DNA from 4 places in the Bradyrhizobium sp. GW821-FHT13H05 genome. Region 1 is predicted to be linked to each of the others. Evidence: predicted binding sites of a transcription regulator. Region 1 holds the regulator's gene; each other region holds the start of a gene.

Region 1 (3,628 bases):
GTTGCCGCCGAAGGTCGAGCCGTGCGAGCCGGGCCCCATGCCGGCAGCCGCGTCCGCGGTCGCCAGGATCGCGCCGATCGGGAAGCCGCCGCCGAGCGCCTTGGCCAGCGACATCACGTCAGGCGTGACGCCGGTGCGGCGATGCGCGAACAGATCGCCGGTGCGGCCCATGCCGGTCTGCACCTCGTCGAATGCGAGCAGCAGGCCCTTCTCGTCGCAGAGCTGGCGCAACGCCCTCAGGAAGGCGGGCGTCGCCGAGCGCACGCCGCCCTCACCCTGGATCGGCTCGATCAGGATGCCGGCGGTCTGCGGACCGATCGCTTTCTTGACGGCTTCGATATCGCCATGCGGGACCTGGTCGAAACCGTCCATCGGCGGACCGAAACCTTCGAGATATTTTGCAGATCCCGTCGCGGCCAGCGTTGCCAGCGTGCGGCCGTGGAAGGCGCCTTCAAAGGTGATGATGCGGTAACGTTCCGGATGTCCCTTGGAGAAGTGATGATGGCGGACCAGCTTGATCACACCTTCCAGCGCTTCGGCGCCGGAATTGCAGAAGAACACGAAGTCCGCAAAACTCTCATTGCACAGGCGCGCGGCGAGCTTCTCGCCGTCGGGGCTCTGGAACAGGTTCGACATGTGCCAGAGCTTGGTCGCCTGCTCCTGCAACGCCTTGACCAGCGCCGGATGGGCGTGGCCGAGCGCGTTCACGGCGACGCCGGAGGTAAAATCGAGATAGCGATCGCCATTGGTCGCAATCAGCCAGCAGCCTTCGCCGCGCTCGAAACCGAGGTCCGACCTGGCGAAAACGGGGAGCAAATGCGGCGCAGCGCTGTTAGTCATGACGGTCACTTGATGTTGAGGACGGTGTGAGCGTGCATTGCGCAACGCACCATTGACCGGCCCGGAAAACGAAACGTGCCGCCTTTTAAGGGCGGCACGTGACACTATCTTATGCCGGGTAGAACGGGTGTCAATGCCGCCCGAAAGCCTCGCGAAACGCTGAATCCGTAGTCTTGCGGTGCCGAATTTACGTGGTTTTAGCCACGGAACATGTGGAAGCGAGTCGGCGGACTCTTGCGCGTGAGTCACGCCATATTGTAGCGTTTGGCTTGTCAGATACGACATCTCGTGCAGTGTTTCTGATCCTCTAAGTCCTCATGTACCGGCGTAAACGTTCGGGCGGCTCTCGGTGCCCGGCGAGCCTTAAGGGATTCTGACGGCACGGGTTTTTCAAGGCTTAGGCATTCGCCGCGAGGCGCCAGGATGGCAGCCGCACGGCGAGGGAAAGGGTGCAATGACGGTTTTGACCTGGTCCGACGATCGCGTCGAGCAGTTGAAAAAGCTCTGGGAGGCCGGATTGTCGGCCAGCCAGATTGCGGCCGAGCTCGGCAACGTGACCCGTAATGCCGTGATCGGCAAAGTGCACAGGCTCGGCCTGTCCGGCCGCGCCAAGAGCCCCTCATCGGCTGCTCCCCGGCCGCGCAAGGCGCGTCCCGCGCAGCATATGATGCGGGTGACCCGCCCGATCTCGCGCGGCAACACCGCGCTGGCGCAGGCCTTCGACGTCGAGGTCGAGGCTGAACCGGTCACCTACGACAACGTGGTGCCGATGAGCCAGCGGCTGTCGCTGCTGGAGCTGAACGAGGCGACCTGCCACTGGCCGGTCGGCGACCCCTCGAGCCCGGATTTCTTCTTCTGCGGCGGCAAGGCGCTCTCCGGCCTGCCCTACTGCGCCCAGCACTCGCGGGTGGCGTATCAGCCGGCCGCAGATCGCCGGCGGGCGCCGGCGAAGCCGGGTCCGCGCTGAGCTGGGCCCCAAACGACATCGTTCCGGCCTAATGCGCAATTGCGCACGGGGGACCGGGACGATCCGGACATAAAAAAGCGCGCCACCCGGCGCGCTTTTTATTGGCTTGCTTGCAGCAAACCTTACGTCTGCTCCGCCTTCGCGAAACGGTCATCCAGCGCGTAGCCGGCACCGCGGACGGTGCGGATCGGGTCCTGCTCGCGACCGAGATTGAGCAGCTTGCGCAGACGGCCGATGTGAACGTCGACGGTGCGCTCGTCGATATAGATGTCGCGGCCCCAGACGCTGTCGAGCAGCTGCTCGCGCGAGAACACGCGGCCGGGATGCTCCAGGAAGAACTCCAGCAGGCGATATTCGGTCGGGCCAAGGTCGATCGGCCGGCCCGAGCGCGCGACACGGCGCTTGTCGCGGTCGAGCTCGATGTCGCCATAGGCGAGCACGGTGGCGAGCCGCTCGGGGCTGGCGCGCCGCAGCAGGCCCTTCACGCGGGCGAGCAGCTCGGGCACCGAGAACGGCTTGACGATGTAGTCGTCGGCACCGGTCGCAAGACCCCGCACCCGCTCGCTCTCCTCGCCGCGCGCCGTGAGCATGATGATCGGCAGCTGCTTGGTCTCGGGCCGGGTGCGAAGCCGCCGGCACAATTCGATGCCTGACAGGCCCGGCAACATCCAGTCGAGCACGATCAGATCGGGAATGTGCTCCTTGAGGCGGGTGTCGGCGTCGTCGCCACGCATCACCGTCTCGACGTCATAGCCGTCGCCTTCGAGGTTGTAGCGGAGAAGCTCGGTGAGAGCTTCCTCGTCCTCAACCACCATAATGCGTGCGCCCATCAGGTCGTCGCTCCTTAAGTCTTCAGGTATTGGGGACCGTGGTGGCGAAGGTCGTCATGTCGCCCTTCGGCCGCTTGTCGGTGATCGCCTGGCCCTCGATCATGTAGAACACGGTCTCGGCGATGTTGGTGGCGTGGTCGCCGATCCGCTCGATGTTCTTGGCGCAGAACATCAGGTGGATGCAGAACGAGATGTTGCGCGGATCCTCCATCATGTAGGTGAGGAGCTCGCGGAACAGCGAGGTGCAGATGGCGTCGACTTCCTCGTCGCCCTTCCAAACCGCCATCGCCGCCGGCAGATCATGCGCGGCATAGGCGTCCAGCACCGACTTGACCTGCTGCTGCACGAGATCGGTCATGTGCTCCAGGCCGCGGAACAATTTGAGCGGATGGAAATCCGTCTCCAGCGCCGCGACGCGCTTGCCCATGTTCTTGGCGAGGTCGCCGATGCGCTCCAGATCGGTCGCGACGCGCATGGCGCCGACGATCTCGCGCAGATCCACCGCCATCGGCTGGCGGCGCGCGATGGTGAGCACGGCGCGCTCCTCGATCTTCTTCTGCAGCGCGTCGAGCTCGACGTCGATGGCGACGACGCGCTGGCCGAGCGCGACGTCGCGGCGGATCAAAGCGTCGACGGAATCGACGATCATGCGCTCGGCGATGCCGCCCATCTCCGCGACCAGCCGGGTGAGCTCCTGGAGGTCGGTGTCGAAGGCCTTTGCGGTATGTTCAGTACCCATGTCCCGTCTCCTCAGCCGAACCGGCCGGTGATGTAATCCTGCGTGCGCCGGTCGGTCGGCGACGTGAAGATCTTGCTGGTGTCGTCGAACTCGATCAGCTCGCCGAGATACATGAAGGCGGTCTTGTCGGAGACGCGCGCCGCCTGCTGCATGTTGTGGGTGACGATCGCGATCGTGTAGTTCTCGGACAGTTCCTGGATCAGCTCCTCGACCTTGGCGGTCGAGATCGGGTCGAGCGCCGAGCAGGGCTCG
Region 2 (3,628 bases), on a different contig from region 1:
ACGACGTGCAGCCAGATCAGCTCGGGCTCCCAGAGCAGGCATATCCCGTGTGGCGAGAACATCGAGGAGTCGAGGAGACGTTCGAAGTAAGCCCACATGATTCCACCCCGATAGGCTTGCGGGCCGGGGGCGGCCCGCAACATTGACGTCGCTGGACGGTTCCATCGCCAACGTCTCACTCGTCGATGTGAACGCCAAGGGCCAAGGAGGCATCAAGGGTTTATTTTCGCGCCTTTGCACGATTGTGGGTCGACAAGGCCGCGCGGGATCGCGCCCAGCTGATTCGCGGGGGCCGGCCGGCGCCGCCGGCGATTTGCGGCGCGCGCGGCCGGCCTGACTTGCTGGCATATCCGGGGCGCGCTAGGACAGGGCATGGCGATGTCCCTCTCAAACGCATGTCTCCGGCGATGACGACGCCCGTGGCGCTCACCATCGCCGGCTCGGATTCCAGCGGCGGCGCCGGCATCCAGGCGGATCTCAAGACCTTTGCGGCGCTCGGCGTCTATGGCGCCTCCGCGATCACGGCCCTGACCGCCCAGAACACGCGCGGCGTCACCGGCATTCACGCCGTGCCGGCTGATTTCGTCACCGCGCAGATCGATGCGGTGTTCTCCGATCTCGATGTCGGCGCGGTGAAGATCGGCATGGTGGCGCAGGCCGCCAGCATCGATGCGATCGCGGCCGCGCTGTCGCGCTGGAAGCCGCAACACATCGTGCTCGATCCTGTCATGGTCGCAACCTCCGGCGACCGGCTGCTGGCTGCCGAGGCCGTGGACGCGCTACGCACAAAACTGATGCCGCTGGCCTCGGTGATCACGCCGAACCTGCCGGAAGCTGCGGCTCTGCTCGACGAGCCCATTGCGGTGAGCGAGGCCGAGATCGAGAGCCAGGGGCGCCGCCTGATGGCGCTCGGCTGCCGCGCGGTGCTGATCAAGGGCGGGCACGGCGAGGGCGCCGAGAGCATCGACTATCTCGTCAGTGCTGAAAAAACGATCGCGCTTCCCGCACCTCGCGTCGCCACCAGGAACACCCATGGCACCGGCTGCTCGCTGTCCTCCGCCGTTGCTGCGGGGCTGGCCAAAGGCGAGGATCTGGAGCAGGCGGTGCGGAGCGCCAAGGCCTGGATCAGCGCGGCGATCGCGGCGGCCGACCGCTTCAGCGTCGGTCATGGCCACGGGCCGGTCCATCATTTCCACAGATTTTACTGACGAGAGGCGCCGCGCGACGGCCGCCGCCGTAACCAATAGGGCGGCGGGCCGGGCTTTTGCGGACAATCATTGCCGCGTCATGTCGCCTGATTGTCGCATGCGACTGATATTCGCGGGGAGGGCGAGGCGAGGTTTGATTCGTATCTGAGGGTGCCTCAAAGGTTCAATGGTCATCCCCCTGTCACGGGACATTGTTACAGGCTGTCGCATGGGAAGTTACGATGTGAGTGACGAGAGCCCTGAAAGGCGCTTTCGCACCTTGTTCATCTCCGACGTTCATCTCGGAGCCCGCGGCTCGCAAGCCGACCTTCTGCTGGATTTCCTGCGCTACCACGATGCCGACACGATCTATCTCGTCGGCGATATCGTCGATGGCTGGGCGCTGAAATCGAGCTGGCACTGGCCGCAATCGCATAACGACTTGGTCCAGAAGCTGCTGCGCAAGGCGCGCAAGGGCGCCAAGGTCATTTACATCCCCGGCAATCACGACGAGTTCCTGCGTAACTATTACGGCACGCATTTCGGCGGCATCGACGTGGTCGAGAACACCGTCCACACCGGCGTGGACGGCAAGCGCTTTCTCGTCATCCACGGCGATATCTTCGATCTCGTGGTGCAGAACGCGCGCTGGCTCGCCCATCTCGGCGACAAGGCCTACGACTTCGCGATCCAGATGAATCGCTTCGTCAACTTCTTCCGGCGCATGTTCAAGGTGCCCTATTGGTCGCTGTCGCAATGGGCCAAGCAGAAGGTCAAGAACGCCGTCAACTATATCGGCGCGTTCGAGCAGGCGCTCGCCGCCGAAGCGCGCCGTCACGACGCCGACGGCGTGATCTGCGGCCACATCCACTATGCCGTGATCCGCGACGAGGGCGGCATCCGCTACATGAATTGCGGCGACTGGGTGGAGAGCTGCACCGCGCTGGTCGAGCACGACGACGGCCATTTCGAGATCATCACCTGGGCGGATCAGGCGCAAAAGCCTGCAGCCGTCCCACAGGTCGCGGCAAGGGCTGCCTGATGCGCATCCTGGTCGCGACCGACGCCTGGCACCCGCAAGTCAACGGTGTGGTTCGGACGCTGACCAAGCTTGCTGATGCATCGGAGGCGCTTCGCATCGAAGGTCTTGGCATCGAAGGTCTTGGCGTCGAGTTCACGTTCCTGACGCCGCAATCGTTCCGCACGTTTGCGATGCCAAGCTATCGCGACGTGCGGCTCGCGATGCCGCGCCCTGCGCGGATTGCGAAGCTGATCGCGGAAGCGCGCCCCGACAGCATCCACATTGCGACGGAAGGGCCGATCGGCCTGATGGTCCGCCGCTATTGCCGCCAGCGCAAGCTGCCGTTCACGACCAGCTTCCACACGCGTTTTCCCGAATACGTCCGCGCCCGGGTGCCGGTTCCGGAATCCCTGATCTGGCGGGCGCTGCGACGATTCCACAGCCCGAGCCGGGCGGTGATGGCGGCGACGCCGGCGCTGGCCCGCGAGCTCGGCGAGCGTGGCTTTGCCAATGTCGTGCTGTGGCCGCGCGGTGTCGACACACGCCTGTTCCACCCCCGCGCCATCGATCTCTGCTTCCCGGCACCGGTGTTCCTTTCGGTCGGCCGTGTCGCGGTGGAGAAGAATCTCGAGGCCTTCCTCGCCCTCGATCTGCCCGGCACCAAGGTCATCGTGGGCGACGGCCCGGCGCGCGCCTCGCTGGAAGAAGCCTATCCGGATGCGATCTTCCTTGGGCAAAAGCAGGGTGAGGAGCTGGCGGACATCTATGCCGCCGCCGACGTCTTCGTGTTTCCCAGCAAGACCGATACGTTCGGCCTGGTCCTGCTCGAAGCGCTCGCAAGCGGCCTGCCGGTCGCGGCCTTCCCGGTGAAGGGCCCCCGCGACGTCATCGGCGATGCGCCGGTCGGGGCGCTGGACCACGACCTGCGCAATGCCTGCTTCACGGCGCTCGGCGTTTCCCGGCAGGACTGCGTCGAATTCGCCGCCAACTACACCTGGGAGGCCTCCGCCCGGGCGTTTGTGGACAGCATAAAGGCGGCCGGCGCGGTGCTGCCCGGCGGGAACGGCGCGGAACAGCCACGCTTCGTCGCCTAGATTCCTGTTTTGACGCGTTTTCTTCACGCGAACCGGTATCCACTTCGCTCGAAAACGCTGTCGAACCCCTCGCGCTCAGGTGTCTTGCCCGGGCCTCATCGGCCGCGATAAGGTCAGACATGACCGAACAGCTCCTCCCGATCGGCCCCGCCGATATCGATGCCGCAGCGCGCGTGATCGCGCCCTTCGCCATCCGCACCCCGCTGTTGTCCTTTCCCGTGCTCAACGAGCGCGTCGGTGCCAAAGTGTTCCTGAAGCCGGAGATGCTCCAGCGCACCGGCTCCTTCAAGTTCCGCGGCGCCTTCAACAAGGTCGCCTCGATCCCG
Region 3 (3,628 bases), on a different contig from region 1:
GCCCCTCGTAGACGACGAGACGGACCGAGTTGGAACCGATATCGATGACCGCGACGCTCGAGCCGCGCTTGCGCGGCCGCGTCACGTCCACGATCCCGGATCAGGATGGATGACGTTCGTTCCGGCGCGTGAGACGACGCGGCGAGGATTCCTTGAGCGACTTTCCACGGCCAGACAGACTCGGATTTGTCATGAAGTAGTTGTGGACGTTGAAAGGCTCCTCGCCCTTCGCGGCCTTCATACGCGTTGAGGACCCGTCCGGCAACAATTGCCAGCTCTGCTCATTGTCCTTCAGATTCGCGACCATGATCTGTTCGAGAACCTGCTGATGCACCGTGGGATTTTGCAGCGGACACAGCACCTCGACGCGGCGGTCGAGGTTGCGCGGCATCATGTCGGCCGAGGAGATATACACAGCCGCTTTCGCGCTCGGCAGGCCCTGGCCCATGCCGAAGCAGTAGATTCGGCCGTGTTCCAGGAAGCGTCCGATGATCGACTTGACGCGGATGTTCTCCGACAGGCCGGGAATACCGGGCCTGAGGCAGCAGATGCCGCGGACCACGAGCTCGACCTGCACGCCGGCCTGCGAGGCCTCATAGAGCGCGTCGATGATGTCTGGGTCGACCAGCGCATTCATCTTCATCCAGACCGCGCCGGGGCGGCCGTGCCGCGCATGCGCGGTCTCGCCCTGGATGTGCTCGATGATGCGCTTGCGCAGGGTCAGCGGCGACACCGCCATCTTTTCCAGATCGCTCGGCGCCGCATAGCCGGTGATGAAGTTGAACACGCGCGCAGCGTCGCGGCCGATGGTGGGCTCCGAGGTGAAGTAGGAGAGGTCGGTGTAGATGCGCGCGGTGACCGGATGATAATTGCCGGTGCCGGTGTGGACGTAAGTCGTGAGGCTGCCGCCTTCACGACGCACCACCATCGAGAGCTTTGCATGCGTCTTCAGTTCGAGGAAGCCATAGACGACCTGCACGCCGGCGCGTTCGAGGTCGCGCGCCCAGCGGATGTTGGCCTCCTCGTCGAAGCGCGCCTTCAGCTCGATCAGCGCGGTGACGGACTTGCCGGCTTCGGCGGCTTCCGCGAGCGCGCGCACGATCGGCGAGTTGTTGGAGGTGCGGTAGAGCGTCTGCTTGATCGCGACGACGTCGGGGTCGCGCGTGGCCTGCTGGAGGAATTGCACCACCACGTCGAAGGATTCGTAGGGGTGGTGGACGACGAGGTCCTTCTGCCGGATCGCGGCAAAGATGTCGCCGCCATGTTCGCGCACGCGCTCGGGATGGCGCGGCACGTAAGGGGTGAATTCGAGGTCGGGCCGGTCGAGGCGGGTGAGCTGCGACAGCTCGTTCATCGCGAGCACGCCGTCGACCAGGAACACCTCGTCGTCGGCGGCCGAGAGCGCGTGCTGCACGAAGTTGCGCAGCTGCTCCGGCATCTTGGCGTCGATCTCGAGCCGGATCACCGATCCGCGGCGGCGGCGCTTCAGCGCGGTCTCGAACAGGCGGACGAGGTCTTCGGCCTCTTCCTCGATTTCGAGCTCGGAGTCGCGGAGGACACGGAAAGCGCCCTGGCCGTGCAGATTGTAGCCGGGGAACAGGCGGTTGATGAACAGGGCTGTGGCCTGTTCCAGCGAGATCAGGCGCACCACCTTGCCCTCGGTCGGCAGCCGGATGAAGCGGTCGATCTTGCCGGGCATGCGGATCAGCGCGTTCATCTGCTTGCCGTCTGCAGCACGCGTGAGCTGGAGCGCGATGGTAAAGCCGAGGCTCGGGATGAACGGGAACGGGTGGGCGGGGTCGATCGCCAGCGGCGTCAGCAGCGGGAACACGTTGTTGAGGAAGTAGTCCTCGACCCAGGTCCGCTCCGCCTTGGTGACGTCCTTGCCGTCCACCAGCACGATGCCGACGTCGGCCAGCGCGCTGCGCAGGTCGCGCCAGATCGCCTGCTGGTCGGAGGCGAGCTGCGAGACGGTGCGGTTGATCAGAGCCAGCTGCTCGGACGGCGTCAGGCCATCGGGGGCGCGCTCGGCAATGCCCTCGCGGACCTGGGCCTTGATGCCGGCGACGCGGACCATGAAGAACTCGTCGAGGTTATTCGCTGAAATCGACAGGAATCGCACCCGCTCCAGCACGGGATGGCTGGGATTGACCGCTTCCTCGAGGACGCGACGGTTGAAGTGCAGCCAGGATAGCTCGCGGTTGATGAATCGCTCGGGGCTCGAGGCGATCGCCGGCAAGCCTTCGGGCTCCGGAGCTTTTTCTTTTGTTTCAACAGCTTGCACGGAGTCCATGAGAAGTCGGTCCATCCAGTTCGCCCCGATTTGCGACTTACGCGCAAAACCGGCGGGAGCATGTGTTAATGCGATGACGTTTCGATGACATTGATGTTCCGCTGTTCCGCCGCGTCAAGCGGCCCTTTGCGCGGAGCGGACGGCTCACGCGTCCCGCAACAGCTCGGCGGCCAGCGCCCTTGTGACCGGGCGCCCGAGCCGCAGGGCCTCGCTGTCGAGCAGTTCCACGGCCTGCCGGGCCGCCGCGGAAGACCGCTCCAGACGGGTGGCGAGGTAGCTGACCACGCTCTCGTCCACGCTGAGCTGGCGGTCGGCGCAGAATTTGACGATCAGGCCCCGGAACAGCTGGTCGTCGGGCGGCAGCAGCGCGACGACCGGCACGGCGCGCAGCCGCGAGCGCAGGTCGCGGAGCTCGATCTCGAGCGAGGCCGGCACTTCGCGTCCCGTGAGCAGGACGTAGGCGCCGTCCTCGCGGGCGAGGTTCATCAAATGGAAGAGGGCGCGCTCGTCAAATTCGCCGGCCTTGAGATCCTCGACCACCAGCGCGCCTGTGGCGAGCGCGCCCGGAACGCCGGCGGCGGTCAGCGCATTGGTCGTGGTCGAGCGGGCGCCGGCCTCCTCGGCCCAGATCGCGGCAAGATGGCTTTTGCCGCTTCCTTCCGGACCGGCCAGCCACATGATCCGGTTCGGCCATTCCGGCCAGGCGTCGATCAGAGCGAGGCCGGCGGCGTTGGCGGGGCCTTCGAGAAAATTGTCCCGGCTGAGGCTTTCCGCGTGGGGAAGCGAAAACGCCAATTGTCGGGGGTGAACGCGGCCTGCCACGTTTGCTTTGCTCCATGCCGGACGACCGGCCTTGCTTGAAAGATTCGACTTAATCGAGCCCGCGTTGGCCTATTGCGGGGCCGTATCCCGGCTCATTTGGCGTCAATCGTGCTCATGTGGCGCAGCCACTCGACGAGGTAGAGCGAGACGGACGAGAGCGTGAAGACCGTAACCAGGCCCATCAGGATTATATCATAGGGACCGGGTTTGAAGCCGAAGGCAAGCGCGGCCAGCACCAACGCAGCGTAGGCGACCTGGGCGGCTGTGTTTAGCTTGGATACTTTCGACGGTTTCATCTCGACCGGCTTGTCGAACAGCCAGGACACCATCACAGCAGCGACGATCATGATGTCGCGCGAGACCACGAGGATCACGATCCAGCGCGGGATGTCGCCCCAGATGCCGAGCGCGAGGTAGATCGAGACCAGCAGCGCCTTGTCGGCCAGCGGGTCGAGCAGGGCGCCGAGCTCGCTCGTCATGTTGAAGCGCTTGGCCAGGAAGCCGTCGACGGCA
Region 4 (3,628 bases), on a different contig from region 1:
CGTGGTCCGTGGCCAGGAAGGCTCGATCGGCGAAATCGACCACGACACCATCGCCTATCATTTCCATGAGCCACTCGGCGTCGTCGGCCAGATCATCCCCTGGAACTTCCCGCTGCTGATGGCCTGCTGGAAGCTCGCGCCCGCGCTCGCAGCCGGCAATTGCGTCGTGCTCAAGCCCGCCGAGCAGACCCCGGCCTCGATCATGGTCTGGGCCGAGATCGTCGGTGATCTGCTGCCGCCAGGTGTTCTCAACATCGTCAACGGCTTTGGCCTCGAAGCCGGCAAGCCGCTCGCCTCCAGCCCGCGCATCGCCAAGATCGCCTTCACCGGCGAGACGACGACGGGCCGGCTGATCATGCAATATGCCAGCCAGAACCTCATTCCCGTCACGCTGGAGCTCGGTGGCAAGTCGCCGAACATCTTCTTCAAGGACGTCACCGCCGAGGACGACGATTTCTTCGACAAGGCGATCGAGGGCTTCGTCATGTTCGCACTGAACCAGGGCGAGGTCTGCACCTGTCCGAGCCGGGCGCTGGTCCACGCCGACATCTACGACCGCTTCATGGAGCGGGCGCTGAAGCGCGTCGCCGCCATCAAGCAGGGCGACCCGCGTGCGGCCGACACCATGATCGGTGCGCAAGCCTCCGGCGAGCAGCTCGCAAAAATCCTCTCCTATATCGACATCGGCAAGCAGGAGGGCGCCAAGGTCCTGGCCGGCGGCGGTCGTGCCGAGCTCGGCGGCGATCTCTCCGGTGGCTTCTATGTCCAGCCAACGGTGTTCGAGGGCCACAACAAGATGCGCATCTTCCAGGAGGAGATCTTCGGTCCCGTCGTCTCGGTCACGACCTTCAAGACCGATGAGGAGGCGCTCGCGATCGCCAACGACACGCTGTATGGCCTCGGCGCCGGCGTCTGGAGCCGCGATGCCAACCGCTGCTATCGCTTCGGCCGGGCGATCAAGGCCGGCCGGGTCTGGACCAATTGCTACCACGCCTATCCCGCGCATGCGGCCTTCGGCGGTTACAAGCAGTCCGGCGTCGGTCGCGAGACCCACAAGATGATGCTCGATCACTACCAGCAGACCAAGAATCTGCTGGTCAGCTACAGCCCGAAGAAGCTCGGCTTCTTCTGATCGGACAGGCGAGGGCGGCGCAACCCTGTGCCGCCCGTTCCGAGCCCTCGTTCGCCCGACCCGCCGTCATCCGTCTGTCAGACAATTGAGACAAGACGAGCGCGCCGACCTCATTCGGTTCGGCGCTTGCGGCATCGGAGACGATGCCAGGCACAGACGGAGGCTCGGCCATGAAGATCAGTCATTCGCGGAAGGCACATGTTGGAGCGATGCTGCTCGGCGCGGCAGCCTTGGCATTCCTCCCGCTATCATTGGCCTGCGCACAGACCGGTTCGACGCCGGTCGGCGCGAAGCACTTCCTGACCGTTGATGGAAAGCCACCGCTGATCCTCGGACATCGCGGCGTGCCCGGGCTGGTGCCTGAAGAGACCGAGGCCTCATATGATCTCGCCGCGGCGCTCGGAACCGACGCGCTCGAAGAGGACCTGCATCTGACCAAGGACTGCGTCCTGGTGGTGCGTCACAACCCCTGGCTGGCCGACAACACCAATATCGCCGAGGTCGCGAAGACCAATGCGGCCGTGGCGGTGCGCAAGCGCACGGTATCAGGTGTGCGCGTCAAGGCCCCGTCTTCCCCCGGCGTGCCTGCTGACTACCTCACGGATCTCACCGACCCGGCCGATCCAAAATCGGTGCTGAAGTCACTGATCGTCGATGGCGAGGACCATACCAACGACTGGTCGATTACCGACTTCACCATGGCGGAGCTGAAGAGCTGGATCGGTGGCACCACCTATGATGCGGCCAACGAACGGCCAAAGGTCTTCAACGGCAAATTCCCGGTCATCAGTTTCCAGGACGTCATCGACATCGCCAAGGCCAGGAGCAAGGAGACGGCGCGTCCCATCCTCGTCTATCCCGAAACCAAGAATCCGACCTGGAACAATGCTCAGGCGATCGCCAATGGCTGCGGCGCGCCCGGAAGCCACCCGCTCGAGGACGCCCTGATCAAGATCATCAAGGACAACGGCCTCAACACCAAGGAGGCCCCCATCCTTGTTCAGAGCTTCGAGCCCGGCAGCCTGAAATATATGCGCAGCCATGGGCTGGAGACGCGGCAGGTCCAGCTCATCGATGGCAACGGCATCGACTTCAAGACCGGCAAGGTCCTGCTCAACAACATCACAAATTCGCGTCCGTTCGACTGGACGCTACAGGGCGATGCGCGCCTGTACGATGCGATGCTGACCCCCGAGGGCCTGGCGGAGATCAAGACCTATGCCGATGGCATCGGTCCGTGGAAGGCTTACATCGTTCCGCTCAAGATCGCGCCGTGGAAGGACAGCAATTCCGACGGCACGCCCTTCAAGGGATCGACGCCGGAGGCTTCGACGCAGGATGCAACCAGCCTTGTCGCCGATGCGCACAAGCTTGGCCTGTTCGTGCATGTCTTCACGTTCCGGAACGAAAGGAAATATCTGGCTGCCGACTATCGCGGCGATCCCAGCCTTGAATATCTCAAATTCTTCCGCCTCGGCGTGGATGGGGTGTTCACCGACTTCACGCATACCGGCATTGCTGCCCGTGCAGCGTATTTGCGCGAGCTGGGCTGGTGAGGCGGCACTGCGAATCGGGCACGCGCGGGGGCTCGGACCCGCGGATCAACGTGCCCGAATTTGCTTGCGTCGGCTGCTTGCAGCCCCTTCGTTGACGGGTGAGCTAAAGTTGCCTGATCAAGCCCAAAGGTTTTGCAAAGTTTCGGCCACGTTGCAGTGCGGCATAATGAAAGTCGTGCCATGTCGCCGCGGTGCTTTCCAAGGGCGTTTGACTTGGGTTAGAGAGGGCTGAAGTTTTCTCTGACCCGGAATTCCTATGGCCGCACCCAAGAAAGCCGCCGCAAGCACTGCACAGGACAAGATCGACGGCGGTTCGCCCCCGGAATTCACCAGGGAGCAGGAGCTCAAGGCGCTCCGCGACATGCTCCTGATCCGGCGGTTCGAGGAAAAGGCCGGCCAGCTCTATGGCATGGGCGCGATCGGCGGTTTCTGCCACCTCTATATCGGCCAGGAGGCCGTGGTGGTCGGCATGCAGATGGCCCTGAAGCAGGGCGATCAGGTCATCACCGGCTATCGCGATCACGGTCACATGCTCGCCACCGGCATGGAGGCCAACGGCGTCATGGCCGAGCTCACGGGACGCCGCGGCGGCTATTCCAAGGGCAAGGGCGGCTCCATGCACATGTTCAGCAAGGAGAAGCACTTTTACGGCGGTCACGGCATCGTCGGCGCCCAGGTCTCGCTCGGAACGGGTCTCGCCTTCGCCAACAACTATCGCGGCAACGGCAATGTCAGCGTCACCTATTTCGGCGACGGCGCGGCCAACCAGGGCCAGGTCTATGAGAGCTTCAACATGGCGGAGCTCTGGAAGCTGCCGGTGATCTACGTCATCGAGAACAACCGCTATGCCATGGGCACCGCGGTTTCGCGGGCATCGGCGCAGCAGGATTTCTCCAAGCGCGGTGCGTCCTTCAACATCCCCGGCCTGCAGGTCGACGGC

What was found. Region 1 encodes PhoB, which activates phosphate uptake and scavenging genes when phosphate is short. Its sites were predicted from a motif close to TGTCATNNANCTGTCAT; they were not measured.
Region 2: AC1RR3_RS10355 (UDP-2,3-diacylglucosamine diphosphatase) is a predicted target of PhoB. The motif match lies at 1,377-1,393, and genes of this name have one in related genera.
Region 3: AC1RR3_RS32895 (RNA degradosome polyphosphate kinase) is a predicted target of PhoB. The motif match lies at 2,367-2,383, and genes of this name have one in related genera.
Region 4: AC1RR3_RS26810 (glycerophosphodiester phosphodiesterase family protein) is a predicted target of PhoB. The motif match lies at 1,197-1,213, and genes of this name have one in related genera.

The regions. Positions count from the first base shown of each region.
Region 1 is NZ_JBXAPO010000005.1:2,692-6,319, forward strand. It holds gene AC1RR3_RS16820 (aspartate aminotransferase family protein) at 1-840, opposite strand, end outside; gene AC1RR3_RS16825 (GcrA family cell cycle regulator) at 1,295-1,807, shown strand; gene phoB (phosphate regulon transcriptional regulator PhoB) at 1,930-2,637, opposite strand; gene phoU (phosphate signaling complex protein PhoU) at 2,660-3,376, opposite strand; gene pstB (phosphate ABC transporter ATP-binding protein PstB) at 3,388-3,628, opposite strand, start outside.
Region 2 is NZ_JBXAPO010000003.1:316,536-320,163, forward strand. It holds gene AC1RR3_RS10345 (PAS domain S-box protein) at 1-98, opposite strand, end outside; gene thiD (bifunctional hydroxymethylpyrimidine kinase/phosphomethylpyrimidine kinase) at 408-1,208, shown strand; gene AC1RR3_RS10355 (UDP-2,3-diacylglucosamine diphosphatase) at 1,417-2,229, shown strand; gene AC1RR3_RS10360 (glycosyltransferase family 4 protein) at 2,229-3,302, shown strand; gene AC1RR3_RS10365 (threonine/serine dehydratase family protein) at 3,422-3,628, shown strand, end outside.
Region 3 is NZ_JBXAPO010000016.1:167,715-171,342, forward strand. It holds gene ppx (exopolyphosphatase) at 1-85, opposite strand, end outside; gene AC1RR3_RS32895 (RNA degradosome polyphosphate kinase) at 101-2,293, opposite strand; gene AC1RR3_RS32900 (P-loop NTPase family protein) at 2,438-3,115, opposite strand; gene AC1RR3_RS32905 (CDP-alcohol phosphatidyltransferase family protein) at 3,208-3,628, opposite strand, start outside.
Region 4 is NZ_JBXAPO010000010.1:113,092-116,719, forward strand. It holds gene adh (aldehyde dehydrogenase) at 1-1,132, shown strand, start outside; gene AC1RR3_RS26810 (glycerophosphodiester phosphodiesterase family protein) at 1,303-2,688, shown strand; gene pdhA (pyruvate dehydrogenase (acetyl-transferring) E1 component subunit alpha) at 2,945-3,628, shown strand, end outside.